3 regions of the Streptomyces sp. NPDC001927 genome follow, and region 2 is predicted to be linked to each of the others. Evidence: riboswitches for the same ligand, from Rfam matches in the RefSeq annotation. Region 2 holds a riboswitch; each other region holds the start of a gene.
What was found. A riboswitch is a leader RNA that binds a small molecule or an ion and turns the genes downstream of it on or off. The one in region 2 is predicted to bind cyclic di-AMP.

Region 1: it holds a riboswitch for cyclic di-AMP, as region 2 does, so the genes downstream of both, ACWCO8_RS04130 (M23 family metallopeptidase) here and ACWCO8_RS25505 (transglycosylase family protein) in region 2, are expected to answer to the same signal.
Region 3: it holds a riboswitch for cyclic di-AMP, as region 2 does, so the genes downstream of both, ACWCO8_RS13755 (M23 family metallopeptidase) here and ACWCO8_RS25505 (transglycosylase family protein) in region 2, are expected to answer to the same signal.

Annotation. Positions count from the first base shown of each region.
Region 1 covers NZ_JBSFEN010000001.1:1,060,300-1,070,227, reverse strand. The annotation lists gene ACWCO8_RS04145 (DNA gyrase/topoisomerase IV subunit A) at 1-191, opposite strand, end outside; gene ACWCO8_RS04140 (M16 family metallopeptidase) at 506-1,867, shown strand; gene ACWCO8_RS04135 (M16 family metallopeptidase) at 1,894-3,261, shown strand; cyclic di-AMP (ydaO/yuaA leader) riboswitch at 3,485-3,650, shown strand; gene ACWCO8_RS04130 (M23 family metallopeptidase) at 3,664-4,449, shown strand; gene ACWCO8_RS04125 (GntR family transcriptional regulator) at 4,628-5,320, shown strand; gene ACWCO8_RS04120 (HPr family phosphocarrier protein) at 5,587-5,868, opposite strand; gene ACWCO8_RS04115 (bifunctional acetate--CoA ligase family protein/GNAT family N-acetyltransferase) at 6,045-8,990, shown strand; gene ACWCO8_RS04110 (DUF5998 family protein) at 9,089-9,673, shown strand; gene ACWCO8_RS04105 (alkaline phosphatase family protein) at 9,673-9,928, shown strand, end outside.
Region 2 covers NZ_JBSFEN010000009.1:309,745-319,672, reverse strand. The annotation lists gene ACWCO8_RS25525 (Ppx/GppA phosphatase family protein) at 1-239, opposite strand, end outside; gene ACWCO8_RS25520 (DUF501 domain-containing protein) at 236-775, opposite strand; gene ACWCO8_RS25515 (FtsB family cell division protein) at 883-1,347, opposite strand; gene eno (phosphopyruvate hydratase) at 1,446-2,732, opposite strand; gene ACWCO8_RS25505 (transglycosylase family protein) at 3,057-3,746, opposite strand; cyclic di-AMP (ydaO/yuaA leader) riboswitch at 3,750-3,926, opposite strand; gene ACWCO8_RS25500 (LysM peptidoglycan-binding domain-containing protein) at 4,192-5,208, opposite strand; gene ACWCO8_RS25495 (cytochrome P450 family protein) at 5,323-6,612, opposite strand; gene ACWCO8_RS25490 (globin domain-containing protein) at 6,711-7,910, shown strand; gene ACWCO8_RS25485 (nucleoside triphosphate pyrophosphohydrolase) at 8,073-9,056, opposite strand; gene ACWCO8_RS25480 (SurA N-terminal domain-containing protein) at 9,077-9,721, opposite strand; gene ACWCO8_RS25475 (glycosyltransferase family 2 protein) at 9,826-9,928, opposite strand, start outside.
Region 3 covers NZ_JBSFEN010000004.1:670,071-679,998, reverse strand. The annotation lists gene ACWCO8_RS13760 (aldo/keto reductase) at 1-289, opposite strand, end outside; gene ACWCO8_RS13755 (M23 family metallopeptidase) at 470-1,558, opposite strand; cyclic di-AMP (ydaO/yuaA leader) riboswitch at 1,570-1,717, opposite strand; gene ACWCO8_RS13750 (PP2C family protein-serine/threonine phosphatase) at 1,954-3,111, opposite strand; gene ACWCO8_RS13745 (MerR family transcriptional regulator) at 3,479-4,219, opposite strand; tRNA gene ACWCO8_RS13740 (tRNA-Met) at 4,387-4,460, opposite strand; gene ACWCO8_RS13735 (rhodanese-like domain-containing protein) at 4,523-5,002, opposite strand; gene sigJ (RNA polymerase sigma factor SigJ) at 5,337-6,215, shown strand; gene ACWCO8_RS13725 (ATP-binding protein) at 6,232-9,186, opposite strand; gene ACWCO8_RS13720 (pyridoxamine 5'-phosphate oxidase family protein) at 9,303-9,785, shown strand; gene ACWCO8_RS13715 (DUF2079 domain-containing protein) at 9,782-9,928, opposite strand, start outside.

The DNA.
Region 1 (9,928 bases), on a different contig from region 2:
TTCATCTGGTACACGATGCGGCGCTGCACCGGCTTCATGCCGTCGCGGGCGTCCGGCAGCGCGCGGGAGTAGATCACCGAGTACGCGTACTCGAGGAAGGAGCCCTGCATCTCGTCGACGACGTCGATGTCGAGGATCCTCTCCTCGAACGCGTCGTCCGGCGGCGGTGTCTTCGTGCTGCGGCGGGCCATCGCGGCTGCGGCTCCTTCACCAACAAGGTTGATCTGACGCGGACCATTGTGGACCGTCCCACCGACAACGCCGACCGCGACCCGGGCGTGAGCGGCGGTCGGGCCTTAGCGGAGCGGTCCGAGCACGGTCCGCGAGCGGTTCGTGAGCCGTCCGCGACCGGGCCGTGAGCGTCCGCCAACGGGCCGTGAATCGTTTCCGCGACGCCCACGCGACCCGGAAGAGGGACGCAGGGAAGCTGTGGGAACTTCGCGAGGGGTCAGTGCGCTTGCATAGGGTGGCAGGACTTTTCCATATCGCGATCGAAGGGACGTACATGCCCATGGGTCACACGGCCACGGCAGAGGCCGGCTCAGGCGGCCTGACAGCGACCGAGCACCGGCTGGCCAACGGCCTGCGGGTGGTGCTCTCCGAGGACCACCTGACCCCGGTCGCCGCGGTGTGCCTCTGGTACGACGTCGGCTCCCGCCACGAGGTCGCCGGCCGCACCGGCCTCGCCCACCTCTTCGAGCACCTGATGTTCCAGGGCTCGAAGCAGGTCCAAGGCAACGGCCACTTCGAGCTGGTGCAGGGCGCGGGTGGCTCGCTCAACGGCACGACGAGCTTCGAGCGCACCAACTACTTCGAGACCATGCCGACGCACCAGCTGGAGCTCGCGCTCTGGCTGGAGGCGGACCGCATGGGCTCCCTGCTCGCCGCCCTGGACGACGAGTCCATGGAGAACCAGCGGGACGTCGTCAAGAACGAGCGCCGCCAGCGGTACGACAACGTGCCCTACGGCACGGCCTTCGAGAAGCTGACCGCCCTCGCGTACCCCGACGGCCACCCGTACCACCACACGCCGATCGGCTCCATGGCCGACCTGGACGCGGCGACGCTGGAGGACGCGCGGGCCTTCTTCCGTACGTACTACGCGCCGAACAACGCGGTCCTCTCGGTCGTCGGCGACATCGACCCGGTGCAGACGCTGGCCTGGATCGAGAAGTACTTCGGCTCCATCCCGTCCCACGACGGCAAGCTGCCCCCGCGCGACGGCACCCTCCCCGACACCATCGGGGAGCAGCTGCGCGAGGTCGTCGAGGAGGAGGTACCGGCCCGCGCGCTGATGGCCGCCTACCGCCTCCCGCACGACGGCACGCGCGCGTGCGACGCCGCCGACCTCGCCCTGACCGTGCTCGGCGGAGGCGAGTCGTCCCGGCTCCACAACCGCCTTGTGCGCCGCGACCGTACGGCCGTGGCGGCCGGCTTCGGCCTGCTGCGCCTGGCCGGCGCGCCCTCGCTGGGCTGGCTGGACGTCAAGACCTCCGGTGGCGTCGAGGTGCCCGAGATCGAGACGGCCGTCGACGAGGAGCTGGCCCGGTTCGCCGCCGAGGGCCCGACGCCCGAGGAGATGGAGCGCGCCCAGGCCCAGTTGGAGCGCGAGTGGCTGGACCGGCTCGGCACGGTCGCCGGCCGCGCCGACGAACTGTGCCGCTTCGCGGTCCTGTTCGGCGACCCGCAGCTGGCCCTGACCGCCGTCAACCGGGTCCTGGACGTCACCGCCGACGAGGTGCGGGAGGTCGCCGCGGCCCGGCTGCGCCCGGACAACCGCGCGGTGCTGGTCTACGAGCCGATCGGTACCGAACAGAGCGACGCCGAGCAGGGCGACAGCGACGAGGAAGAGGGAGCGGACCAGTGACCGACGCTGCCGCGTCTTTGACGAGCATGACGTTCCACCCGCAGCCCGAGCCGGGCGCGGCCAGGCCCTGGGCCTTTCCCGCCCCGGACCGCGGAGCGCTGGACAACGGCCTGACGGTGCTGCGCTGTCACCGCCCCGGCCAGCAGGTCGTGGCCGTCGAGATCTTCTTCGACGCCCCGCTGGAGGCCGAGCCCGCCGGTCTCGACGGTGTCGCCACGATCATGGCCCGTGCCCTCACCGAGGGCACCGACCAGCACACCGCCGAGGAGTTCGCCGCCGAGCTGGAGCGCTGCGGCGCCACGCTCGACGCGCACGCGGACCACCCGGGCGTACGGGTCTCCCTGGAAGTTCCCGTCTCCCGGCTGCCCAAGGCGCTCGGGCTGGTCTCCGAGGCCCTGATCGCGCCGGCGTTCCTCGAGACCGAGGTCGAGCGCCTGGTGAACAACCGGCTCGACGAGATCCCGCACGAGACGGCCAACCCGGCCCGCCGGGCGGCCAAGCAGCTCTCCAAGGAGCTCTTCCCGGCCGAGTCCCGCATGTCCCGGCCGCGTCAGGGCACCGAGGAGACGGTGGCGGCCATCGACGCCTCCGCCGTCCGTGGCTTCTTCCAGACCCACCTGCGGCCGTCCACGGCGACCGCCGTGGTCGTCGGCGACCTGACCGACGTGGACCTGGACAAGGTCCTCGCCGAGTCGCTCGGTGCCTGGACGGGCAACAGCGCGGAGCCCCGGCCCATGCCGCCGATCACGGCCGACGACACCGGCCGTGTGGTCATCGTCGACCGGCCGGGCGCCGTCCAGACCCAGCTGCTGATCGGCCGCGTGGGCGCCGACCGGCACGACCGCGTCTGGGCCGCCCAGGTCCTCGGCACGTACTGCCTCGGCGGCACGCTCACCTCCCGCCTGGACCGCGTCCTGCGCGAGGAGAAGGGCTACACCTACGGTGTCCGGGCCTTCGGCCAGGTCCTGCGCTCCGACGGCGAGGGCCACGGCGCCTCGATGCTCGCCATCAGCGGTTCCGTGGACACCCCCAACACCGGCCCGGCACTTGACGACCTGTGGAAGGTGCTGCGCACTCTCGCCGCCGAGGGTCTGACGGACGCCGAGCGCGACGTGGCCGTGCAGAACCTGGTGGGCGTGGCGCCGCTCAAGTACGAGACCGCGGCCTCCGTCGCGGCGACCCTCTCCGACCAGGTCGAGCAGCACCTCCCGGACGACTTCCAGGCGCAGTTGTACGCGCGCCTGGCCGAGACCGGCACGGTCGAGGCGACGGCGGCCGTCGTCAACGCCTTCCCGGTGGACCGGCTCGTGACGGTGCTCGTGGGTGACGCGGCCGAGATCGAGGAGCCGGTCCGGGCCCTCGGCATCGGCGAAGTCACCGTCGTCACCGGCTGATCGAGCGGCATCGAGCGGCGCACCGCCGCCGAAGCGGAGCGAACGGAGGACCCCGACGTCACGTTACGTCGGGGTCCTCCGCTATGTCCGGATTGGTGGCAAGGGTGGCCGTATGCCCTGTGGCATGTCTTACAAACTGGCGTGTCTGTTTGGTGATTGAAAGACGATCCGCTTAGCGTCGGTCCGGCTGTTCGCCAGTTGCACCCGCCGCGCCCGCGGCATCGGACAGTCATCGCCGAGTCCCCGTCAGGCGCGAGCCTGGGGAGCCGGGGACCCACACGAAGTCCCTGGGGTGAATCGGACGCCTTCGCATCCGTGCGGAGGGGCCCGTAGGAGACCTTCCTGCTCCGAACCCGTCAGCTAACCCGGTAGGCGAGAAGGAAGGAAAGGATCAGCCACTACATGGCGTTCACCCGTGCCACCGGGAAGCATCGTGGTCCGAGCCGTCTGGCGCGCCGCAGCGCCGGCGTCGCCGGCATCGCGTCCCTCGCCACCGCCGGCGTCATCGGCACCCTGGCCTCCCCGGCGCTCGCCGCCGACACGGACGCCCCCTCCCTCGAGGACACCGGCCTGACCCAGGTCGTCGTGGCCGACAACGCCCTCGCCGACAAGATCGACGCCCAGGCCGCCGCGCAGGAGCGCGAGGCCGCCGAGGCGGAGGCCAAGCGTGTCGCCGAGGCCCGCGCCAAGGCGGAGGCCAAGCGCAAGGCGGAGGCCCGTGCCAAGGAGGTCCGCGCGGCCAAGGAGCGCGCCGCCCGTGAGGCCGAGCGCAAGCGCCTGAACTCCTTCCAGCTGCCCGTGGCCGGCTCGTACGTCTCCACCGGCTACAAGACCGGCGGCTCCCTCTGGTCCTCCGGCAGCCACTCCGGCGTCGACTTCCACGCCGCCTCCGGCACCAAGGTCGTCTCCGTCGGCTCCGGCACCGTCGTCGAGGCCGGCTGGGGCGGCGCGTACGGCAACAACATCGTCATCCGGATGAACGACGGCACGTACACCCAGTACGGGCACCTCTCGGCCATCAGTGTCTCCGTCGGCCAGTCCGTCACCCCGGGCCAGCAGATAGGCATCTCGGGCTCGACCGGCAACTCGACCGGCCCGCACCTCCACTTCGAGGCCCGCACCACCGCCGAGTACGGCTCCGACATCAACCCGGTCGCGTACCTTCGCGCCCGCGGCGTGAACGTCTGACCCGACCGGCCGTCGAGGTCCCGCACCGCACGTCAGAAAAGCCCCGGCTCGTACTGAGCCGGGGCTTTTCGCTGACCAAAAGATATCCATGGTTACCGAGGACCCGTCGGAAATACCGCCCCGCTGCAATAGAGTCACCGGACAACCGGTTTCGCGCGTATTAAGGCGGAGGTCGATCATGCGCATTCCCGCGCACTCGGTGTGCACGGCGATCCGGGACGACATCGTCACCGGCGTCTTCGAGCGCGGCAGCCGGCTGACCGAGGAGCAGCTGGCCCGCCGGTACGGAGTCTCCCGCGTCCCGGTCCGCGAGGCGCTGCGCACCCTGGAGGCCGAGGGCTTCGTGATCACCCGCCGGCATGCCGGCGCCCAGGTGGCCGAGCCGACCGAGCAGGAGGCGGCCGACCTCCTGGACATGCGCTCGCTCCTCGAACCGCTCGGCGCGGCCCGGGCCGCGCAACGCCGCACCGAGGCGCACCTCAAGGTGCTGCGCGGCCTGGTCAGACTGGGGCAGGAGCGGGCCAGGCGGGGCCAGGGGGACGATCTGCGCTCGCTCGGCGGCTGGTTCCACGAGACCCTGGCGCAGGCCTCGGGCAGCCCGGCGCTCACCGCCCTGCTCACCCAGCTGCGGCACAAGATCGCCTGGATGTACGCGGTCGAGGCCCCCGCCCAGCCGGTCGAGGCCTGGGCGGAGCACGGGGCGATCGTGGACGCGGTGGCGCGCGGCGACGCCGAACGAGCCCGCGCCCTGACCGCGCTGCACGCCGAGCGCTCCCTGCTGCTGCACCGGCTGAAGCGCCCCGAGCGTCCGCCGCGCGGGCGTGTGAGGACTTCGCAACATGTCGTCAACACCGCGAGCGGCCGGAATTAACGAGCGGGCCGTATACAAAGAGAGCTCGCCCTGGCGGTGGGAATTCGACGGGCTTTCTTCGGGCTGCCCGGATCCCCGGAATTCACTACGGAATGTTTCGGGAGACGTTTCAGGAGGCTTTTCGCGGGACGGTTCGGGAGGCGTTTCGCGGTACGGGAAAACGAGACGTTTCGGGGTGCCGGAAAAGAAGAAGCCGCACCCGCCGTCATTCGGCGTGTGCGGCTTCCCGCGCATTCGGCCCCGACGTCCGTCCGGCCGGAAATCCGTCAGACGGTCTCGGGGAGCTCCTCGAGTCCCTCGGCAACCAGCTTCGCCAGACGGTCGAGCGCGACCTCGGCGCCCTCGGCGTCCGAAGCGAGCACGATCTCCTCGCCGCCCTGCGCGCCCAGACCGAGCACCGCGAGCATCGACGCGGCGTTCACCGGGTTGCCATCAGCCTTGGCGATCGTCACGGGGACGCCGGAGGCCGTGGCGGCACGGACGAAGATGGAGGCGGGGCGGGCGTGCAGGCCCTCGGCCCAACCGACGTTGACGCGGCGCTCAGCCATGGTGTTGCCCTTCAAGTCTCAAGCGGGTTGTCTAGACCAGTCTCTCACGGGTTGCGGGGTGCTCGTCGCCGACCTTCGACCCCCACCGGGGGGCCGTTCGGTCCTCCTTACCTTGCATGGTGCACACCCGCCGCGCGACCGGTGCCCGTGTCGTACCCCGGCCGTACGCTTGCCCCATGCAGAGCGCGTCGGAACGGCCGGAGCAAGCGGAACACGAGTACCCCGACCACTGGGAAGCGGACGTCGTCCTCCGTGACGGCGGCACCGCGCGCATCAGGCCCATCACCGCCGACGACGCCGACCGGCTGGTCAGCTTCTACGAGCAGGTCTCCGACGAGTCGAAGTACTACCGCTTCTTCGCTCCCTACCCCCGTCTCTCCGCGAAGGACGTGCACCGCTTCACCCACCACGACTTCGTGGACCGGGTGGGCCTCGCGGCGACCGTCGGCGGCGAGTTCATCGCCACCGTGCGGTACGACCGGATCGACGACCGCGGCCTGCCCGCCTCCTCGCCCGCCGACGAGGCCGAGGTCGCCTTCCTCGTCCAGGACGCCCACCAGGGACGCGGCGTGGCCTCCGCGCTGCTCGAACACATCGCGGCGGTGGCGCGCGAGCGGGACATCCGGCGGTTCGCGGCGGAGGTGCTGCCCGCCAACACCAAGATGATCAAGGTCTTCACGGACGCCGGATACACCCAGAAGCGCAGCTTCGAGGACGGTTCCGTACGGCTCCACCTCGACCTGGAGCCCACCGACCGCTCCCTCGCCGTGCAGCGCGCCCGGGAACAGCGGGCGGAGGCCCGCTCGGTGCAGCGGCTCCTCACGCCCGCCTCGGTCGCCGTCGTCGGAGCCGGCCGGACCCCCGGCGGGGTCGGCCGGACGGTCCTGCGCAACCTCCTGGACGGCGGCTTCACCGGACGGACGTACGCGGTGAACCGCGCGCTGACCGAGGAGACCGGCACCCTCGAAGGCGTACCGGCCTTCCGCTCCGTCGGGGACATCGGCGAACCGGTGGACCTCGCGATCGTGGCCGTCCCCGCCGAGCGCGTGCCGGAAGCGGTCGCCGACTGCGGCGAGCACGGCGTGCGGGGCCTCGTCGTGCTCTCGGCGGGATACGCGGAGACCGGGTCGGGGGAGGGCCGGGACCGGCAGCGGGAACTGGTGCGGCAGGCCCGCTCGTACGGCATGCGGATCATCGGGCCCAACGCGTTCGGGATCATCAACACCTCGGCCGACGTCCGGCTGAACGCCTCGCTGGCACCCCAGCTGCCCGCCACCGGGCGGATCGGGCTCTTCACCCAGTCCGGCGCGATCGGGATCGCGCTCCTCGCCGGGCTCCACCGGCACGGAGCCGGGATCTCCTCCTTCATCTCCGCGGGCAACCGGGCGGACGTCTCCGGCAACGACTTCCTCCAGTACTGGTACGACGACCCGGAGACGGACGTCGTCCTGCTGTACCTGGAGTCCATCGGGAACCCGCGGAAGTTCACCCGGCTGGCCCGGCGCACGGCCGCGGTGAAGCCGGTGGTCGTGGTCAGGGGCGCGCGGCACAGCGGCAGCGCGCCGCCGGGACACCGGGTGCCGGTCACCCGTATCCCGTACGCCACCGTCTCCGAGCTGCTCCGGCAGGCCGGGGTCATCCGCGTCGACACGGTCACCGAGCTCGTCGACGCGGGGCTCCTCCTCGCGGGCCAGCCGCTCCCGGCCGGGCCGCGCGTCGCCATCCTCGGCAACTCCGAGTCGCTCGGCCTGCTCGCGTACGACGCCTGCCTGACGGAGGGGCTCCGCCCGCTGCGCCCGCTCGACCTGACGACGGGCGCGAGCCCCGCGGACTTCCGCGCCGCGCTGGCGGCCGCGCTCGTGGACGACGCGTGCGACGCGGTCGTCGTGACCGCGATCCCCTGGGTCGGTGAGAACGGCGCGGTGGAGTCAGGCGACGGTGAGGTCCTCGCCGCCCAGCTCCGCGAGGCGGTCGCCTCCGCCCCGCTCCCGGCGAAGCCGGTGGTGGTCGTCCACGTCGAGATGGGCGGCCTGGCGGAGGCCCTCTCGGCGGCGACCAGCACGCGACCGCAGGGCCGGCGCACGCCACCGTCCCCGGCGCCGGCCTCCGCGCCGCAGGCACCCCAGGCGCCGGCACCCACGCCGCAAACACCTCCGGCCGCGCAGGCACCACAGGCCCCGGCCCCCGCCCCGCAGGCACCCCCGACCGAGCCCGCGCCCCCCGCCGACGGCGCCCCCACCCCCGCCCGCCCCGGCGGCATCCCCGCCTACCCCGCCGCCGAGCGGGCCGTGCGGGCGCTGGCCGAGGCGGTCCGGTACGGGCAGTGGCGGCGGCAGGTGGTCGAGCCCGGACGGGTGCCCGAGTTCGAGGAGATCGACGAGGCCGGGGCCGCCGCGCAGATCGAGCGCGCGCTCGGGCCGGACGCGGACGAGCGCGGCGTGACCCTCGACGCCGACGCGGCGCGCGAGCTGCTCGGGCGGTACGGGATCGACGCGCTCCCCACCCTCCCCGCGCCCACCCCCGACGCCGCGGTCCAGGCCGCCGACCGGCTCGGCTACCCGGTCGCCCTCAAGACGACCGCCCCCCACCTGCGCCACCGCCCCGACCTCGGAGGCGTACGCCTCGACCTGGCCGGCGAGGAACAACTCCGTACCGCGTACGCCGAATTGACCGAGACCCTCGGCAAGCCCGCCGAGCTGCAGCCGGTCGTCCAGGCGATGGTGCCGCGCGGCGTCGACACCGTCGTGCGCTCGGCCATCGACCCGGCGGTCGGCGCCGTGCTCTCCTTCGGCCTCGCCGGCGCCGCATCCGAGCTGCTCGGCGACATGTCCCACCGGCTGGTCCCGGCCACCGACCGGGACGCCGCCGAGCTGGTCCGCTCCATCCGCACCGCCCCCCTCCTCTTCGGCTGGCGCGGCTCCGCCCCCGTCGACACCCCCGCCCTGGAGGAGCTGCTCCTGCGCGTCTCCCGGCTCGTCGACGACCATCCCGAGGTCGTCGCGATCGCCCTGGAGCCCGTGGTCGTCGCCCCGCACGGCCTCTCCGCGCTCGGCGCGACGGTCCGGCTCGCCCCGCCGCCACCCCGCACGGACCTCGGCCCGCGCAGCCTTCCGAGCTACTAGAACCCCCTGGGAACCCCTGGGGAACCCCTCGGGAACGGCCTCGACGAGACGGCCGGACCGTCCCGGAGTGCCCCTTCCGACGGATTAGGATGGAGTCCATGGCGAAGACCGGTACGACGACCCAGGGGCTGCGCGCGGCGATCGAGCGCAGCGGCTATTACCCGGCCCTCGTGGCCGAGGCGGTGGAGGCCGCCGTCGGCGGCGAGCCGATCGCGTCGTACCTGGTGCACCAGGAGACCACCTTCGACTCCAACGAGGTCCGGCGCCATGTCACGGTCCTCGTCCTGACGGCCAACCGCTTCATCGTCAGCCACACCGACGAGCAGGCCGCCGACAGCAGCTCCCCGACCCCGTACGCCACGACCTCCACCGAGTCGGTCAAGCTCGACCGGATCTCCTCCGTCGTCGTCAGCCGGGTCGTCGCCAACCCGGAGTCGTACACCGTCGGCACCCTGCCCCGCGAGGTCGTCCTCACCATCGGCTGGGGCGCCGTCTCGCGCATCGACCTGGAGCCCGCCGCCTGCGGCGACCCCAATTGCGACGCCGACCACGGCTACACCGGCAACGCCACCGCCGACGACCTCAGCCTGCGGGTCAGCGAGGCCGGCGACGGCCCGGACACGGTCCGCCAGACCCTCGCCTTCGCCCAGTCGCTCTCCGAAGCCACCGCGGCGACCCGCTGATGGTCGTCCAGCCCACCGCCGTCGCCTCCGGCTGGCCGGACGATCCCGTCCCGCTCGAACTCGCCACGGCGCCCGTCCCCGAGTACGGCACCGGCTCGCTGGCCGACGTCCTCCCGACGCTCGTCGCCGGACAGGGCGCCCCCGGGTTCGACGCCCGGATCGCCGAGCTCGCCCCGGCCGACCGGAACTGCCTCTTCCTGATCGACGGGCTCGGCTGGGAGCAGATCAAGGCCCACCCGGACGAGGCCCCGTACC
Region 2 (9,928 bases):
ACGAACCGCAGCCGCTCGGCGCCCAGTTCCTTGATGACGGCCGCGTAGTCGCGGCAGGCCGCGAAGGTCCGCTCCAGGGCCTCGGGGGCGAGCCGGCCGGTCTTGTCGACGCCCTGGCCGAGGCGGACGATGGTCATCCGCCGGTCCAGCTCGATCAGCTCACCGGTCTCGGGGTCGAGGTCGGCGACGAGCAGGCGGATGGAGTTCGTACCGCAGTCGATGCCCGCGACCCGGGTCATTCGGCGGACTCCTTCTCGTCGGCGCACGGGGTGACGCACGGGCCCTTGGCCCACCACTCCGGCAGCATCGCGAGCGCCTCGTCGCCGAACGGGTTCACACCGGGCCCCGCGACCAGCGAGTGGCCGACGAGGACGTGCAGGCACTTGACCCGGTCCGGCATGCCGCCGGCGCTCGGGAAGCCCTCCAGGACCTCGATGGCGTCACGGCGGGCGATGTAGTCCTCGTGCGCGGCCCGGTAGGCGGCGGCGAGCTCCGGGTCGGTGCCGAGCCGGGCCTGCATCTCCTTCATGACCCCGTTGGCCTCGAGGGTGCCGATCGCGGAGGCCGCGCGGGGGCAGGTCAGGTAGTACGTGGTGGGGAACGGGGTGCCGTCCGGGAGCCGCGGCGCGGTCTCGACGACGTCCGGGTTGCCGCAGGGGCAGCGGTGCGCGATGGCGCGCAGCCCCCGGGGCGGGCGACCGAGCTGGGCCTCGAACGCGGCGACGTCCGCCTCGGTCGGCTCGGTGCGGGCGGTCTGCGGAGGGGGCGTTTCCATGCTGCGTCTTGTCTTCTCGTCGTCGGGGGCGGTCGGGTGCGGTCGGTGGTCCATCATCTCGCGTCGCGGGAGATCGCGCCGCCGGGTCTCGCGACGCCGGAGCTCGGTCAGCGGCCCGCGTCGGCGCGGTCGACGCCGTCCCAGAGGTCGGAGTACCAGGGGCGCTCGGCCTCGCCCTGCTCGGTGCGGCGGGCGCGCTCGGCCTCGGGGTCGTTCACGGTGAAGCCGGTCTCGCCGGGCATCACGTAGTGCAGGTGCTCGCGGGCGAGCCGGCGCACGTACGCGGGGTCCTGGAGCCGGGCCTTCTCGTCCCGCAGCTCCTCCACGCGCGCGGCGGCCTCGGCGGCCTGGCGCTCCTGCTCGGCGATCTCGCCGCGCTGGGAGACGTACTGCCGCATCGGGTACGCGAGCGCGACGACCAGCGAGCAGACGACCAGGGCGAGGAAGGCCGCCCGGCCGGTGAGCCGGGAGCGGCGGGCCTGGCGGCGGGTCTGGGAGCGGTACACGCGGGCGGCGGTCTGCTCGCCGAGCAGCCGGATCCTGGTCGCGGTCGAGAACCGGTCCCGGGCCATGTGCGCGCCTCCCCTATTACGAACGGACGTCCCCGCACACGGTACGGGACCGGGTGCGGGGACGTACGTAACCGAGAGGCCCTCCGGGGCCTTCGGGATCAGCCCTTGAAGCGCGGGAACGCGCTGCGGCCGGCGTAGACGGCCGCGTCGTCGAGGATCTCCTCGATGCGCAGGAGCTGGTTGTACTTGGCGACGCGCTCGGAGCGGGCCGGGGCGCCGGTCTTGATCTGGCCGCAGTTGGTGGCGACGGCGAGGTCGGCGATGGTGACGTCCTCGGTCTCGCCGGAGCGGTGGGACATCATGCACTTGAAGCCGTTGCGCTGGGCCAGCTCGACGGCGTCCAGGGTCTCGGTCAGCGAACCGATCTGGTTGACCTTGACGAGCAGCGCGTTGGCGGCGCCGTCCTCGATGCCGCGGGCCAGGCGCTCCGGGTTGGTGACGAACAGGTCGTCGCCGACGATCTGGACCTTGGCGCCCAGCTTGTCGGTGAGGACCTTCCAGCCGGCCCAGTCGTCCTCGAACAGCGGGTCCTCGATGGAGACCAGCGGGTACGCGGCGACGAGCTCCTCGTAGTACTCGGTCATCTCGGCGGCCGAGCGGGTCTTGCCCTCGAACGCGTACGAGCCGTCCTTGTAGAACTCGGACGCGGCGACGTCGAGCGCGAGCGCGATGTCCTTGCCCGGGACGTAGCCGGCCTGCTTGATGGCCTCCAGGATGAGGTCGAGCGCCTCACGGTTGGAGTCCAGGTTCGGGGCGAAGCCGCCCTCGTCGCCGAGGCCGGTGGAGAGGCCCTTGGTCTTCAGGACGGACTTGAGGGTGTGGTAGACCTCCGTGCCCCAGCGCAGGGCCTCGGAGAAGGACTCCGCGCCGATCGGCGCGATCATGAACTCCTGGATGTCCACGTTGGAGTCGGCGTGCGAGCCGCCGTTCAGGATGTTCATCATCGGAACGGGCAGCAGGTGCGCGTTCGGGCCGCCGAGGTAGCGGAAGAGCGGGAGGTCGGAGGCCTCGGACGCGGCGTGCGCGACGGCGAGGGAGACGCCGAGGATGGCGTTGGCGCCGAGGGAGGCCTTGTTGTCCGTGGCGTCCAGGTCGAACATGGCCTGGTCGATGAGGCGCTGCTCGGTGGCGTCGTAGCCGACGAGCTCCGGGCCGATCTGCTCGATCACGGCGAGGACGGCCTTCTCGACGCCCTTGCCCTGGTAGCGGTTCTTGTCTCCGTCACGGAGCTCAATGGCCTCGAACGCACCGGTGGAGGCACCGGACGGAACGGCAGCACGGCCGGTGCTGCCGTCGTCGAGGCCGACCTCGACCTCGACCGTGGGGTTGCCTCGGGAGTCCAGGATTTCCCGGGCTACGACGACGTCGATGGACGGCACGAGCATCTCCTTCTGGGATGTGACGCTAGATGTGACGCTTGCGGTGCAGGGTCGCTTTGGCCTTGCGACAAGAGCCTAACCGGCTCCAGGGCTCCAGCCAGCCGGGCGCCCGCCCCCTGGGACGAAAAAGGACCCAAGGGCATGCATCTCGGGCCAAAGGGCCCCAGAACTACTCGGCGGTAACCGCGATGGGGCCGTTACGACAGTCCCCGGACAGCGCGGAACCCCGGCCCGGAGCGCACGGGGGAAGAAACGCTCCGGACCGGGGTGGTCACCGCGGGAGGGTCGTAGGACCCGCGTGAGCCGCCGGACTCACACGAGCCGTCGGGCTCACTTCAGGTGAAGCTGCTGGCCCGGGTAGATCAGGTCGGCGTCCTCGACGACGTCCTTGTTGAGCTCGAAGAGCTTCGCCCAGCCGCCCTTGACGTCGTGGGCGGCGGCGATGGTGCTCAGGGTGTCGCCGGAGACGACCTTGTACTCGCCGTCGCCCTTCTTGACCTTCTTGCCGGTCGGGGTGGTGACGGTCTTCTTCGACTCGGCCTTGGGCGCGGCCTTCGGGGCGGTCCGCTGCTCGCTGCGGGTCGTCGGCTGCTCGGCCTTGCGCTCCGGCTTCGGCGCGCTCTCCTCGACGGGAGCGGCACCGGGGGAGGCGGCCGAGAGGCCCACGCCACAGCTCGGCCAGGCGCCCTTGCCCTGACCGGCGAGGACCTTCTCGGCGATGGCGATCTGCTGCGACTTGGAGGCCTGGTCGGCGCTCGCGGCGTACGCGGTGCCACCGAAGGCGGCCCAGGTGGAGCTGGAGAACTGCAGGCCGCCGTAGTAGCCGTTGCCGGTGTTGATCGACCAGTTGCCGCCGGACTCGCACTGGGCGACCTTGTCCCACTCGGAGACGGTGGCGGCCGAGGCGGTGCCGGCGCCCATCAGAGGGGCGGCGACGGCGACGCCGGCGACACCGGCGAGAGCGACGGCACGGGTGGCCTTGGAGGGACGACGGTGTTTGCCCTTGGCGGAAAACAGCATGGAGATTCTCCTCACCGACGCCTACGAGGTGAGCTGTCGGGTTCGGGCCGATGTGAGTTGCCCGGCCGCGCGACCTAGCGCGCGGCTTCACCCCAAGCCGTTCCTTCGGCCGTCTGTCTCAACGGCCGGGGACGGCACTTACCTTGGGTCCCCCGCTCCTGCCTACGGCGCTTGACGCGACGACTGTTCCCATCGGCCGACGGCAGGATTCGGCGTTTCGGTCGACGGGGCCCGCGGTGGCGAGCGGTCACGACCGTAGACACAGACCCGGGGGAAGTTCAAAGACGTCCATGAGGGACAAAACGCCCCTACTTGCCTCGGGATGAAAGGTGTTTACGCAGGTGAGAGGTGACGGAAGGGGAGTTCGCGGACGAGACACGCCAGTTGAGGCGAAGAGACCCATGTCTCACTTGCGCAGAACCGGACATTCAGTCCCGAACCGCCCCTACTTCGCGTCCGTTTCCGCCGTCTTGTCCGCGGTCTTGTCCGCAGGGGTCCCGAGCGTCAGATCGAGGCTCTGGCCAGGGAGGATGAGGTCCGGGTCGGCGCCCACGGTCGAGCGGTTGGCGTCGTAGAGGGCGCCCCAGCCGCCGGGGAGTTCGTTGCGCTGGGCGATCTCGGTGAGGTTGTCGCCGGGCTTGACGGTGTATGCGCCGATAGTGTCGGTGATGCCCTGGGAGGGCGTTTTGCCCGTGTCGCCCTCGCTGCCCTTACTGCCCCGGTTCGCACGCTCCTCGGTGGAGCCGTCCGCTGTCGGCGTGTCAGACGGCGAGGCGTGACGCCCCGTTTCGCGACCCTTGTCCGTATTGCCCGTCTCCTCCGGTGCCGCGTCGCCCCGGTGCTTGCCGGTGCCCGGCGCGGACGGGGAGGTCGACGACTCGGGCGTCGTCGGCGTGGTGGAGGTCTCAGGCGTGGTGGAGGTCTCAGGGGTGGCCGTGGACGGCGTGGAGCCCTCGGTGGAGGGGGTGGAGGGGCCCTGGCCCTTCGAGGAGCCGTCCGGGAGGCCGGAGGTGCGGTTGGACTCGGGGCGCGGGCCGGTCGGCTCGGACGGCTTGACGGACGGGCCGGGGTCGACGTCGGGCTTGGCCCCGTCGTTGGTGAGGCCGGCGATCGGCGCGCAGGTGGCCCACTGGGTGTCACCCGCGGCAAGGGCCTTTTCGGCCACCGCGATCTGCTGGGCTCGGCTGGCGAGGTCCGCGCTCGTCGCGTACGCCAGTCCGCCGTGGCGCTCCCAGCTCTCCTGGGTGAACTGCAGTCCGCCGTAGAGCCCGTTGCCGAAGTGGGCGCTCCACTGGCCGCCCGAGGAGCACTCGGCGACCCGGTCCCAGGTGGCGGAGTCCGCGGCGGAGGCGGAGCCTGCCGCCAAGAGAGGCAACGCGAGGGCCGATCCCGTCACGCCTGCGGCGACAACGATGGCGGGGGCCTGGCGGGGTCTGCGGTGTCGTCCGTTCCCGGAGCGCATGCGGAGCTGCCTTTCGCGTGACTGCTGAGGTGACGGTGAACGTAGCGGCATTCGAACGCTAGTCACAAGTCGATGCAGCGGAGATCACGTAAAAGTCACAGTCTTGACGGACCGTCAGCTCCTAACCGGGGCAAACTCCACCGGAAGGGTGCGCAAGCCGCGCATGATGAGCCCGCCGCGCCACCGCAATTCGTCGGGATCGACGCCAAGTCGCAGGTCTGGAAGGCGAGTCAGGAGTGTCGCGAGGGCGATCTGCCCTTCGAGCCGGGCGAGTGGCGCGCCGATGCAGTAGTGGATGCCGTGCCCGTAGCCGAGGTGCTGGTTGTCGCGCCGGGACAGATCGAGCGTGTCGGGCGTGTCGAAGCGCGCCGGGTCGCGGTCGGCGGCGGCGAGCACGACGAGGACCGGGTCGCCCGCCGGGATCTCCTGGCCGCCGATCGTCAGCGGCTCCATGGCGTACCGCCAGGTCGCGAGCTCCACCGGACCGTCGTAGCGCAGCAGCTCCTCGACACCGGTTTCCAGGAGCTCCCGCTCCCCCGCGGCGAGCGAGGCCTGGAGCAGCTCACGCTGCCCAGGGTTACGAAGCAGGGCATACACCCCATTGCCGACCAGATTCACGGTCGTCTCGAAGCCGGCGAAGAGAAGGATGAAGGCCATGGCGGCGGCCTCGTTCTCGGTGAGGTGCTCGCCGTGGTCGGAGGCCTTGATGAGCCCCGAGATCAGGTCGTCGCCGGGGTCGAGCCGCTTGCGGTGGATCAGCTCCGCGAGATAGCCGCGCATCTTCTTGACCGAGCGCGCCACCCCGCCGCGCGGCCCTCCGCCGTGCCGGATCATCATCCCGGCCCAGTCCCGGAAGTCGTCCTGGTCCTCCTCGGGCACGCCGAGCAGGTCGCAGATCGCGTAGATGGGCAGCGGGAAGGCGAACTCGTGGATGAGGTCGGCCGAGCCCCGCGCCGCGAAGTTGTCGATGAGCCGGTCCGTCAGCTCCTGCACCCGGGGCGCGAACTCGGCGACCCGGCGCGGGGTGAACGCCTTGGAGACGAGCCGGCGCAGCCGGGTGTGGTCGGGCGGGTCGATGTTGAGCAGATGTGTCATCAGCTCGGCCTTGCGCTCGCCGGGGATCCCCGTCTTCCCCTTGGCGTGCGCGGGCTCGTCGTGGTGCGCCGGGTTCTTCGAGAGCCGCTGGTCGGCAAGCGCTTGCCGGGCGTCCGCGTACCGCGTCACCAGCCAGGCCTCGACCCCGCTGGGCAGCTTGGCCCGGTGCACGGGCGCGTGCTCGCGCAGCCAGGCGTAGGCGGGGTACGGGTCGGTCGCGAACTCCCAGGTGAAGAGCTCGGGGGCGGGGTTCTGGGCGGGGTTCTCGGCGGGGTTCTCGGCGGGGTTCTCGGCGGGGGGCGTGCTCACCCTGAGACGGTACCCGGGCCTTGACCGTACGGGCTGTCGGGCGCCCGGTCACCGAGATGTGATCGTCCTGTGAAGGGAGGTGGCCTAGATTCTCCCGCGTGGATGCCCAGTTGCTCAGAAGCACGTTCGCCGTCGTCGAGAGACGGGCCGAGCACGCCGTCGCGTTCTTCTACTCCCATCTGTTCTGGCACAACCCGGGCGTCCGTGAGCTCTTCCCCGAGGACCTGCGGGCCCAGCGCGACCGGCTCTTCGCCGCGCTCACCCATGTCGTGACCCACCTGGAGGACCCCGGACTGCCGGAGTACCTCGCCCATCTGGGCCGCGACCACCGCAAGTTCCTGGCCTCCCCCGCGCTCTACGCCGCCGTCGGCTCCAGCCTGACCGCCGCGTTCGCGCACGCCGCCGGGGCGGCCTGGAGTATCGAGGCGGAGAAGGCGTGGACGGAGGCGTACGGGCACGTGGCCGAGCTCATGATGCGGGGCGCCGAGCAGGCCGAGGCGGAGGGCGAGCCGGCCTGGTGGGACGCCGTGGTCGTCCGGCACGAGCGGCTCGACGAGGACCTGGCGGTGCTGACGCTGAAGCCGCGCAGGCCGTTCGCGTACCGGCCGGGGCAGTACGTCGGGGTCAGCTCGCTGCGGGTCCCCCGGGTGTGGCGGACGTACTCCCTGGCGAACGCGGCGCGGGCGGACGGGACGGTGGATCTGCACGTGAGCCGGATCCCGGGCGGGGCGATGAGCACGGCGCTCGTGGAGGCGGTACGGGAGGGGGAGCCGCTCCGGCTGAGCGCGCCGGGCGGCGCGCTGACGGCCCGGACGGCGCCGGACGTCCCGCGCACGTACATCGCGGCCGGGACGGGGTGGGCGCCGGTGAAGGCGCTCCTGGAGGAGGTGGCAGCGGGCCCGGAGGGGGTCGAGGGCCGGCTCTTCCTGGTGGCGCGGGCGAAGGGCTACCTGTACGGGAAGGGGGACGCGGAGCGCCTGCGGGAACGGATACCCGGCCTGAAGGTCACGTACATAGCCCCGGCGCCGGAACGTCCCCGGGAGCAGGCGACGGAGCGGCTGCTGCGGGCGCTGTACGCGTGCGGCAACTGGGGGGCGCACGACGTGTACGTGGCGGGCCCACCGGAGTTACTGGAGGAGACCCTCCCCGCCCTGACCGACCTGGGCGCCCCTCGAGTCCACCACGACCGCCTCCCGCCCCCGGGCGAGTCCCGCCCCCTGGGCACAGCGGAATGGTTCCTCTCCCGCCCGGAGCCTCAATGGCACAACCCAGCGGCCAGGTCGCCACGGTCACCGTGACCGCGGGGCGCGGGTCCGGGCTCATGAGCGGAACGCGCCCGCAGGGGCGCCGTCCCGTGTGCCCACCCTCCCCCAAGCTCTCGGCTTCGCTCGAGCAGGGGGGACCCCCATCGCCCCTGCGGGACGATTGCCCACACGGGGCGTGGGTGAGGCGGCGGCCGGCTACTGCCCCTCCGCCGCCAGGATCGTGTCCCTGTACGTGCGGGCCGCTGCGCGGAGGGCGGCCTCCGGGTCGACGCCCGTGGACTCCGCTTCCGCTGCCAGGGCCAGGAGTTCGTAGCCGATGCCCTCGCCCTTCGGGAGGGGGACGTCGAGGCCCGCCGTGCGGACGCGGCCCGCCAGCTTCGCGGCGAGGGCCAGGCCGGGCTGGCCGAGGGGGATGCCTTCGGTGACCGAGTCGCGCTGCTTCTCGATCGCCTTCGTCCGCAGCCAGTGCGCCTTGACCTCCTCCGGCGTCTCGGCCTTCGCGTCGCCGAAGACGTGCGGGTGCCGGTGGATCAGCTTCTCCACGATCCCGCCCGCGACGTCGTCCACGGAGAACGGCGCCTCCTCGTCCTCCTCCGCGATCCGCGCGTGGAAGACGACCTGGAGCAGCACGTCGCCGAGCTCCTCGCGCAGCTCGTCCCGGTCGCCGTCCTCGATCGCCTCGACGAGTTCGTACGCCTCCTCGATGCCGTACTTCGCGAGCCCCTTGTGCGACTGGCGCGAGGACCACGGGCACTCGCGCCTGATCCGGTCCATGACCTGCACCAGGTCCAGGAGGCGGGCGCCGGGCAGGTCGTACGAGCCGGGCAGCAGCTCCAGGTCGGGCATCGTGACGCGGCCCGAGCCGGCGAGGCGGGCGAGGCCGTCCGTCAGCGCCTGGTCGCCCTCGCCGCCGGGCAGGACCACCACGGTCCGGCCCCCGGCGCACGCGTCGACCAACTCCCGTGCCTCCGGGCGGGCGTGCTCGACGGCGACACCGGCCTCGCGGAGGTACGGCAGCTGCGGGTGGTGCTCGTCGGCGCACAGCACCCGGTCGGCGCCGTGCAGCGCCTGCCAGGCGGGCCAGGACAGCAGTCCGGGGGCCACGCGGTGGCTCGCGGTGAGAAGGATGACCCGGCCGGGGTCGGACGAGGCGGGTGTCGAGGGCGATTCGGCGTTCACCCTTCCGACCCTACGTCGCGCTACGCGCCCGTCTCCACGGCCGCCGGGTCCTGGCTGATCTGCCGCAGCCACGGCGCCGTGAACGTGCCCAGCTGGATCTTCGTGTCGTCCCACGCCCCGAAGCGCGGGTTCACGTCGATGTCGAGCTCCTTGGACGCGGCCGTGAAGATCCCGAGGAGCTTCTTCTGGCCCTCAGGCGTGTTCGCGATGCCCAGCTTCTCCGCGATCTTGTTCATCAGGACCGTGCGGCGCACGACCGAGTCGATCTGGTCGGGGGCGACGCCCTGCTGCTGGAGCAGCGTCGCGGCGAGCTGCTCCTCGCCGCCGCTCTGCTTCGCGAAGTCGTTCCGCGTCTGCTGGATCTCGCCGCGGGTCGCCGTGATCCCGTTGTCCTCGGCGACCTTGTCCACCACCCGGTCGAAGATCATCACGTTGAGCTTCTCGCGGCTGAGGTCGCCGGTGGCCTGGATCAGCTGCGCGGCCTGCGGGGACGCCTCCTGCGCGGTCCGTACGTCCCGTACCTCCGCCTGGAGGCTGGACACCTCGATCCGCTCACCACCGACGACGGCCGCCGCCCCTGGGTGGGGCTCACCGCCGCAGGCGGCGAGCAGCGGGGCCGCGGCGAGGAGCGCGGCGGAGACGGAGAGCGCGGTGCGGCGGTGCAAAGGAGCCTCCCGGCGTGGGTCGTGCGTCACGTGAACGACCTTGCGGTGATCGATGGTAGGCAGTCGCCGTGGCCGGGGCCACTACTTCGACGCGACTGTCTCGATCAACGACTCAACGGCTCAGGCGTTCGGGTGGCGGCGAGCCCTCCCGTGGCCCCGGCGCCCCCGGCGCTCCCCGCGGCCCTCGGGTGCGGCACGTCCGCGTTG
Region 3 (9,928 bases), on a different contig from region 2:
CCTTGTACCGGGGGTGCGCGCCGACCTTCGTGGCGATGACGACCTCGGAGCGATTGCCGCGCGAGGCCAGCCACTTGCCGATGACCGTCTCGGACTCGCCGCCCTGATTGCCCTCGGCCCAGGCGGAGTACATGTCCGCGGTGTCGACGAAGTTGCCGCCGGCGGCGGTGTAGGCGTCGAGGACCGCGAAGGACTGCTCCTCGCTGGAGGACCAGCCGAAGACGTTGCCGCCGAGCGCGAGGGGGAAGACGTTCAGTTCGGAAGTGCCCAGTGGGCGCAGTGAGGTCATGGGACGGTACAACGACCGCACCGGGTACGGGTATTCCGGCAGCCCTGACGTGGGGGGGGTTACGCCAGGGCTGCCGGAGTCGTGAGGGCTCGGGAGGTCCTCGGACCGCGAGGCCGTTGGGCCGCCGGGTCCTTGGACCGCGAGGCCGTCGGGCCGCGAGGCCCTTGGACCGGGAAGCCCTTAGACCGAGAGGCCCTTGTTGCCCAGCCAGGCCGCCGGGTCGATGCCCGAGCCGCCCGCGGTGTGGACCTCCAGGTGGAGGTGCGGGCCGGTCACGTTGCCGGTCGCGCCCACGCGCCCGATCGTGTCGCCGGTGCCCACGGTCTGGCCGACGCTCGCGGTCATCGAGGACAGGTGCGCGTACCAGATCTCCGTACCGTCCTCGAGTTCGAGGACGATCCGGTAGCCGTACGAGCCGGACCAGCCGGCCGACTTGATGGTGCCGCCGTGCACGGCCTTGACCGGCGTGCCGGTCGGCGCCGCGAAGTCGAGGCCCGTGTGCTGGCCGGAGGACCACATGGAGCCGGACTGGCCGTACGTGGAGGTGATCGTGTACGAGGAAGTCGGCAGCGAGTAGCTCGCGGCGAGCTTCGCGAGGCGCTCCGCCTCGGCCTTCGCCGCAGCCTCCTCCTCGGCCTTCTTCTTCGCCGCGGCCGCTTCCTTCTCGGCCTGGTCCGCCTTGGCGGCGGCCTCGAGGGCGGCCTTCTCGGCGGCGGCCTTCTCCGCAGCGGCCTTCTCGGCGGCGTCGGCGGAGGCCTGCTGCTGCTCGGCCTGCTGCAGGATGCGGGCGCGCAGCGCCTCACCGGCATCGGCGGTCGAGGCGGAGGCGGACTGGCCGCTTCCGGCCTTCTCGACGCCGTCGGCCGGCAGGGCGAGAGTGGCCGTGAGCGGCTGCGGGTTGGTCGTACCGGAGTCCGAACCGCCGTCGGAGATGAACTCGCCGACACCGGGCAGCTCGGAGGCGTCCGGCAGGTTGAGGTCGGGCAGCGATATCGAGACCGGGGGCTTCTCCTTGGCGGTCGCCATGCCGCCCGCGCCGACGGCCGCGATGACACCGACGCCGAGGACGGTGGAGGAGCGGGCGAAGCCGGAGCGCTGCTTCACGACGCGGTGGCGGCCGCCCGAACGGGCCTGCTGGCGCAGGGAGTCCTCGGTCGGGTTCCACTCCCCCAGCGTCGTCGCGTTGTCGTCCGTCCCGGCGGCGCCACGGGCGCCGAACGCGTTGAACCCATCGGAAAGACCGTCGGGGGCAGGGCTGTTGGACGCCACGGAGGCGTGCTCCTTTCCTTCCTTCTCGCCTACCGGGTTAGCTGACGGGTTCGGAGCAGGAAGGTCTCCTACGGGCGGTTCCGCACGGATGCGGAGGTGCCCGATTCACCCCAAGTAGTGGTTCCCCGGTTCCCTTTCAGGATTCGGCGCACGCGCACGGTGCCGTCTCTTGCGACGGCTGGGACGACCGCGCTGCGTTATCGAACGTTAATAGACACGAGGGCCGGATTCCAAGCCGTTCCGGTTGATCATTCACGAGATTGAGCTGGTACAGCCCGATTTGATCCCGCTTCAGTACGGAGTCTTACCGCCACCCCAGAACTGATGGTTCGTCAATTGTTATCGGAGCGGTACGCCTCCACTACACAAGGTCACCACATGCGGAACGACGTGCTTCACGGCACGACGGGCATCGTCCGGCGCCGCTCCGGCTGCCCCGCTCCCGGCCGGCTCACGGCGAGCAGCGCCATGTCGTCGGTGGAGCCCCCGCCCGTGTACCGGCGGACGTCGTCGACGAGCGCGTCGAGCATCTCCTCCGGCCCCGGGAAGATCCGCCCGGCGAGCCGCTCGGCCGGTTCGTAGAAGGCCCCGGAGGCGTCGCGCGCCTCGGAGAGCCCGTCGGTGTAGAGGAGCAGCGTGGCGCCCGGCGGGTACGGGGCCTCGTCGGCCCGGTCCGGCCAGGCGGCCAGCTCGCCCATGCCGAGCGGCAGCGCGGGCTCGGTCGGCTCCAGGTGGGTCAGGCCCCCGTCCGCGTACAGCAAGAGAGGCTCGGGGTGGCCCCGGTTCACGACCCGTACCCGCCCGCCCCCGCGCGGGATCTCCGCCAGGACGGCCGTGGTGAACCCCTCGAAGGCGTCGAGCCCGGAGCGGCGGGTGCCCTCGCGGGCCAGCGCTCGTTCGAGGCGCTGGGCGACCCCCTCCAGCGAGGCCTCCTGCTCGGCCGCCTCCCGGAAGGCGCCGATCACGACAGCGACCGCCTCGACCGCGTCGAGCCCCTTGCCGCGCACGTCCCCGACCACGAGCCGTACCCCGAACGGCGTGTCCTGGACGGCGAACAGGTCCCCGCCGATGAACGCGTCCGCCTGCGCGGCCTCGTACCGGGCCGCGACCTGGAGCCCGCCGATCCGCTCGGCGGGCGTCGGCAGCACGGCCTTCTGCGCGGTCTCCGCGATCACCCGCGCCGAGGCGAGCCGCTCGCCGCTGCGCCGCACGACCCGGTTGATCAGCAGGGCGAGGGCGGAGACGGTGACGACGGTCAGCGTCTCGGTGAGGGCGGGGATGTCGTCGGCGGTGCCGTTGTAGACGTGCAGGCCGATGCCGGCGAGGACGGCGGCGATGCCGGTGAGCAGCGTCGTCAGCATGGAGAAGAACGGGGCGGCGATGAGCGGCGCGGCGGAGAACATCGGGGAGGCGGTGTACGCGGCGGGGGTGGCCAGGTCGAAGACGATCCCGCCGAGGATCACCAGCGGCGGCAGGGCCCGGATGAAGCGCCGGGCCCGCTCGGCCCGCCGGCGCGGGGCGCGCGGGGAGAGGCCGTTGCGCGAGCCGTACATCGGTCCGTTCGCCCGGCCGGACGCCTGCCCTTGAGTCCGTCCGTTCGCCCGTCCCCGAGCCCTTCCGTGCCCCCGTCCCCGAGCCCGTCCGTTCGCCCCGCCGTTCGCCGCGCCGTTCGCCCGCCCGTTCCCCGGTCCCTGATCGCGCTGCCCGTTCACCTGCCGTTCAGCCCGCCCCTGCCCCCGGTCCGGCCCTCGTTCCTGCCCCTGCCCCTGGCCCTGCCCCACCTGTGCTCTCCTGCCCGGTCCGTACACGGCGCGGCGACGGACGGTACCGCGCCCTCCCCAGGGTGGCGGGAGCCGCGCCGCTCTGCGACCCCCGCTCGGCCATGTGGGGGACGCGAGGTCACGGACCGCACAGCAGGCGCTACAGATTCCGCTCCGCGTAGACCTTCATCGCGTCCCGTACGAGAACGGCGGTGCCCTCGCCGTGCTGGTCGTAGTTGACGGTGAAGCGCGGGTCGTCCACGTACATCTGGCCGAGGCCGGTCACGTACTCCTTCGTCGGAGTCGTCGTGATCGACAGCCACTCGACGTGGCGCCGCGCGATCGCCTGGACCTCGTCGCTGTCGGCCGCCAGGCCACGCCGCGCCGCCGCGCCGAAATCGCGGGCGATCCCGGCCTGCCGGTCCATGAACTCCTGCTTCTCCTCGGCGCTGAGCGAGCGCCACCAGCGGTCGCCCTTCTCGTACGCGTCACGGCCCCAGCGCCGGCTGACCTCCTCCTCGTACCGCGTGTGATCGAAGCCGTCGAACACTTCCTCGGCCATGAGCTCTTCCCCTTTCTCGGTCTTGTGGAGAGTGGTCCGCACGGCCGCGATCTGCCGACCGATCCGCTCCCGCTCCTGTTCCAGCAGGAGGAGATGGGTACGCAGCGCGGCGGACGTGTCCCGCTCGCCTTCGAGGACCTCGGCGATGGCGGGCAGCGAGAGCCCCAGCTCGCGCAGGAGCAGCACGCGCTGCAGCCGCACGAGCGCCGCCTGGTCGTAGTACCGGTAACCGTTGGCGCCGATCCGGCTGGGTTCCAGCAGCCCGAGCTCTCCGTAGTGCCGGAGGGTGCGGCTGGTGGTGCCCGCCTTCTTGGCGATCTCTTGGATCGACCACTCCATACCGAGAACGCTAAATCTTGACGTTACGTAAAGGTCAAGTCGGACAGAAGGCGGAGGCGGAGGGCGGACGGCGGAAGCGGGAAGCGGGAAGCGGGAAGCGGGAAGCGAGTCGGACACGACGAAGGCCCGGATCCAGTGACTGGATCCGGGCCTTCGTTGCTACTGAGTAGCGGGGACAGGATTTGAACCTGCGACCTCTGGGTTATGAGCCCAGCGAGCTACCGAGCTGCTCCACCCCGCGTCGGTGAATATGACCTTACGGCATGGTGAGCCGATCCCCTAATCCGTTTCCCGGCCGCCCTCTCAGCAGCCGCAGTCCTCGGCGTCGACCGGGGCGGTGAGTGGGTCCGCGTCCTTCTTCTCGGGGCCTTCCCACGTCTCGTACGGGAAGCCCTCCCGGACCCAGTACTCGAAGCCGCCGAGCATCTCCTTCACCTGGTATCCCAGCTGGGCGAGGGCGAGCGCGGCGCGGGTGGCGCCGTTGCAGCCGGGGCCCCAGCAGTACGTGACCACGGGGACGGACTTGTCGAGCAGCTGCTCGGCCTGCTCGGCGATGAGCGCGGTCGGCAGGTGGATCGCGCCGGGGACGTGGCCCTGGTCCCAGGACGCGGTCGAGCGGGAGTCGAGGACCACGAAGCCGAGGTCGCCGCCGGCGGCGACGGCGCTCGCGACGTCGGAGACGTCGGCGTGGAAGGCGAGGCTGGCGGAGAAGTACGCGGCCGCGGCCTGGGGAGAGGCGGGCGGGGTACGAAGTACGGCGTTGACCTGCGCGGTTGTCGTCATGCATGAAAATCTACGGTCGAAGATCACGGCGCTGAAGTGGCAAATCCCGGCGGTCCGACCGCTCCGCCGGGGAAATCCGGGCGTGGGGCGGGGGACGACAGGGGATCTCACGCAGCGGATGTTTCGGGGCCGCTTTGGGGCTCCCTCAGGTCCTCTTCGGGGGCTTGTCGAGGTCTCTTCGGGGCTTCCTCAGGTCCTCTTCGGGGTCTCGTCGGGGTCTCTTCAGGGCTTCTTCAGGGTCGCGAGCTGTCACATCACGGGGACGCCGACCGTCATACATATAGAGGGCACGCGGCGATTCCAACCAGTACGGACGAACGAGGGAGACGCACCGATGGACGACGACAAAGACCTCCTGGCCGCGCGCTTCGATGCCGACCGCACCCACCTCAAGGCGGTCGCCTACCGGATGCTCGGCTCGCTGAGCGAGGCCGAGGACGCCGTCCAGGAGGCGTGGTTCAAGCTCAGCCGCTCCGACATCAGCGACGTACGGAACCTCAGCGGCTGGCTCACCACCGTCGTCGGCCGGGTCTGCCTGGACATGCTGCGCTCGCGCGCCTCGCGCCGCGAGGACCCGCTGGAGTACTACGTGCCCGATCCGCTCGTGCGCGGCGCGGACGGCGGCGCGATCGACCCCGAGGAGGAGGCGCTGCTCACCGACTCCGTCGGCCTGGCGCTGCTCGTGGTCCTGGACACGCTGGGCCCGGCCGAGCGGCTCGCCTTCGTCCTGCACGACATGTTCGCGGTGTCCTTCGACGAGATAGCCCCGATCGTGGACCGCACCCCGGCCGCGACGCGCCAGCTCGCCAGCCGGGCGCGCCGTCGGGTCCAGGGCGCGGCGCCCGGCCCGGCGCCGGACATCACGCGCCAGCGCGAGGTGGTCGACGCGTTCATGGCGGCCTCGCAGGGCGGCGACTTCGAGGGCCTGCTCGCGGTCCTTGACCCGGACGTGCTGCTGCGCGCGGACGGCGGCAAGGCGCTCGCGGGGCTCTCGAAGCTGGTGCGCGGTGCCGAGGCGGTCGTCAACCAGGCGCTCACCTTCGCGCGCTTCCGCCGCGAGTACCGGGAGGTGCTGGTCAACGGCGCGCCGGGCGTCGTCTCGTACGTGGACGGGCGGGCGTTCGGGCTCATGGCCTTCACGATCGTCGGCGACCACATCACGCAGATCGACATCATCGCGGACCCGGAGCGGCTGGAGGCGCTTGGCATCTGAGATCCGTCTGCCCGGCTCAGCCTCCGAGACCGAGGGCGGCGAGCGCGGCCGTACCGGCCACGGCGTGGTCGCCGCCCGCGAGGAGGAGGGTGCGGGCCGACTGGTAGCGGCAGCCGGCCGTCTCGAACGCCACGGCGGCGGCGAGCTGCCGGGGTACGTCGCCGTCGAGCAGCGCCTCGGTCCGGTCGACGTGGGCGGAGGCGACCGGGTTCCCCGCGACGGTCGTACGGGCGGCGGTCACCCGGGCGCGGGCGTCCGGGTGACCGGAGAGCGCGGAGGCCTCGGCGCGGAGCGTCACGTACCAGTGCAGCCAGATCCAGGAGACCCACTTCCACACCTGCTCCGGCTCGGGCGCGACCCGTTCGAGGGCCGCGTCCGGGTCGCCGCGGTGGAGCAGGAGCTGGGCGTCGAGGACCGCGCCGTAGCCGTGGCGGTACTCGTCCCCCGTACCCGCCCGGTCGACGATCGCGAGCCACTGCGCCCGGGCATCGTGGTCGCCGCGCAGGCCGTGGACCAGGGCGACCGACGCGGCGGCGGGGCCGAGGGAGAAGGAGCGGCGGCGACCGCTCTGCTCCCAGGCGTCCAGGAACCGCGCGCTGCCGGTGAGCACGTCGTCGCCGTGGCCGGCGAACGCGTCCGCGACCAGGAGCCAGGACGTGGCGTGGTGGCCCACCTCGGCCAGGAGCGGGTGGCCGGCGAGCTGTGCGCCCCAGCGGCGGGCGGCCGGGAGATCGCCCACGCCGAGGGCGGTGCCGGCGGCCATGGCGAGGGCGTCCATGAACTCGTGGGTACGGGCGGGGGTTTCGTGTGTACGGGGGTTCCCGGCGAGGAGGTCGATGCGGCGCCGGGCGGCCGCGGCGGAGGCGAACGGCTCCCCGGCCCAGCATTGGGCGCCCGAGAGCGCGTCGAGGGCGGCGGACTCCGCGACCGGGTCGCCCGTGCGGCGGGCGAGCGCAACGGCCCGTTCGGCGCGCGCGACCGTCTCCGACGCCGTGTTGTCGGTGCCGCCCTGGACCGCGCCGAACGCGTCCGCGAGCACGGCCGCCTCGGCGAGCGCGACGGCCGCCTCGGCGACCGGGTCGTCACCGGCCAGCTCGCCGGCCTCCTTGAGGAGAGCGGCCACGTCGTCGGCGGGCGGGACGAGGGTGAACTCGCTGGAGAAGCGGTACGCGACGGTGGCGGCGGCCGCCAGGTCGCGACCGGCCCCGGCGGTGTCCCCGGCGCGACGGGCGGCCTCGGCGGCGGCGCGGTGCAGGCGGAGCATGTCGTCGCCGAGCCTGCGGCACCCGGCGACGGCGGCGGCCTGCCGGAGGGCGTCGACCTCATACGCGGGGTCGCCCGCCAGCGCGGCGGCCTGCTCGTACCGCTGCTGCGCCTCGCCGAGCAGGGTGCGGGTGAAGGCGGCGCCGGCCAGGGAGAGGGCGAGCCGGTGGGCGTCGGCGCGCCGGCCCGAGCGGTCGGCGTGGGCGTGGGGTTCGGCGTCGGCGTCGGGGTCGGCTTCGGCTTCGGCTTCGGCGTGGCGTTCGGCGTCGGGGGCGGCTTCGGCTTCGGCTTCGGCTTCGGCGGACCAGGTGAGGGCGGCGCGGAGGTCGTCGGCCACGGCGTCGAACCGGGCGCGCCAGTCGGCGTGGACCGCGCGCTCGCCGTCCGGTTCCACCGGCTCCACCAACTCCGCCGCGCGCGCCAGGCACCAGCGCAGGTGCCGGGTGCGGACGGCGTCCAGTTCGTCGGCGGCGGCGAGGCGCTCCGTACCGTACTGGCGGATCGTCTCCAGGGCCTGGTACCGCGTACCGGTCTCGGACGGGACCACCGCGAGCAGGCTCTGCTCGGCGAGCCGGCCGAGGCCGTCGGCGACGTCGGCGGGTGCGAGCGGGGCGAACCCGGCGACCTCGGCGGCGGCCTCGGCCGTGAACGGCACGACGAAGACCGACACGCGGCGCAGCAGCGCCCGGTCCGCGGGCTCCAGCAGGTCGTGGCTCCAGTCGAGGACCGCCCGTACCGAGCGGTGCCGGTCGGTGGCGCGGGGGCCGCCGGCGAGGAGGCGCAGCTGCTGGGAGAGGCCGGCGGTGAGGCCGTCGAGCCCGAGCGTGGCGCAGCGGGCGGCGGCGAGTTCGATCGCGAGCGCCATGCCGTCGAGCCGTTCGCAGAGGGCGACGACCCGTGCGCGTACCGCCGGATCCGTCAGCACCCCCACGACGGCGGCCGCGCCGACGGCGCCCGCACGGTCGAGGAAAAGGGCCACGGCGTCCGACTCGTCGGCACCGGCACGGGACAACGGCGGTACGGGGAAGGCGCGTTCGAAGGGCACGAGCAGCCGGGACCGGCTCGTCACGAGGACGCGCACGCGGGGGCAGGCGGTCAACAGCCGTTCCAGGAAGGGAGCGACGCCCCCGTCCCGTATCTGCTCGCAGTTGTCGAGGACGAGCAGCGCCTGCCGGTCCGCGAGGGCGGCGAGCACGGCGTCGTCGATCCCGCCACCGGGCTGCTCGCCCACGCCGAGGGCGGCGGCGACCGCCGCCCCGACCCGCTTCTCCTCGGTGACCGGGACGAGGTCGACGAACCACGCCCCGTCCGCGAACTCGTCGGCCACGTCCGCCGCGACCGCCAGCGCGAGCCGCGTCTTGCCCACACCGCCAGGACCGACGGCGGTCACCTGCCGATGCGCCCGCACGGCCTCGGCCAACTCCCGCCGCTCACACACCCGCCCGATGAAGGCGGTCAGCGGGGCGGGAAGGGGAGCGGGCACGGTACGGGAAGCACCGTCGCCGGCGCGGGCGTCGGCGAGGGCGATCGCGTGCCGGGCGAGCGCCCGCCGGTCCGGTACCTCCAGCTTCCGCAGCATCGAGGAGACGTGCGACTCGACGGTGCGAACGGAGAGGAACAGCCGGGCGGCGATCTCCGCGTTGCTGAGGTGCTCGCCGAGCAGCGCGAGCACGTCGGCTTCCCGGGGCGATATCTCGGGAGTGGTCACGGCGTCATTATCCGTAGCGCGTCGGTGGACGTTGGGTGTTCAGCACGGAAGCGCATGCCAGGGGCCGGCGTGGAAGCTGTGCCCACAAGGCAAGCCAACTCGATTCAGGAGCACCCATGTCCCTCCCTCCCGCGCCTCCCCGCTCCCGCGCCGAGCGTCGCCGCGACACCGAGCACCGCCTCACCCACGACGTGGACGTCTGGGTGGCGAGCGCCTCGGCGGACGGCGCGCCCTACCTGGTGCCGCTCTCCTTCGACTGGGACGGCGAGGCCCTGCTCGTGGCCACCCCGGCGGACAGCCCGACGGGCCGGAACCTGGCCGCGACCCGGGCCGCCCGGCTGGCACTCGGCGGCACCCGCGACGTCACGATGATCGATGGCGAGGTCGAGGTCTTCGCGATGGACGCGCTCTCCCAGGAGCGGGGCGACCGGTTCGCGAACCGCACGGGCTTCGACCCGCGCCGTGACCTGGAAACCCCGTACCGCTGGTTCCGCATCACGCCGCACCGCGTCCAGGCGTGGTGCGAGGCGAACGAGATCCGGGGGCGCGACCTGATGCGCGACGGCACCTGGCTGACCGACTCGCCGCACAGCGCCTAGCGCAGGAAGGGATTACGCCCCACGTCGGACGGCACCTGCTCGCGTACGGGCGTACTGTCCGGGCCGGGTACGCGCATGCCGGGGATCGGGACGTTCCGGACGCGGTGCAGGAGGACGGCGCCGTCCTCGTTCCGTACCTGCTC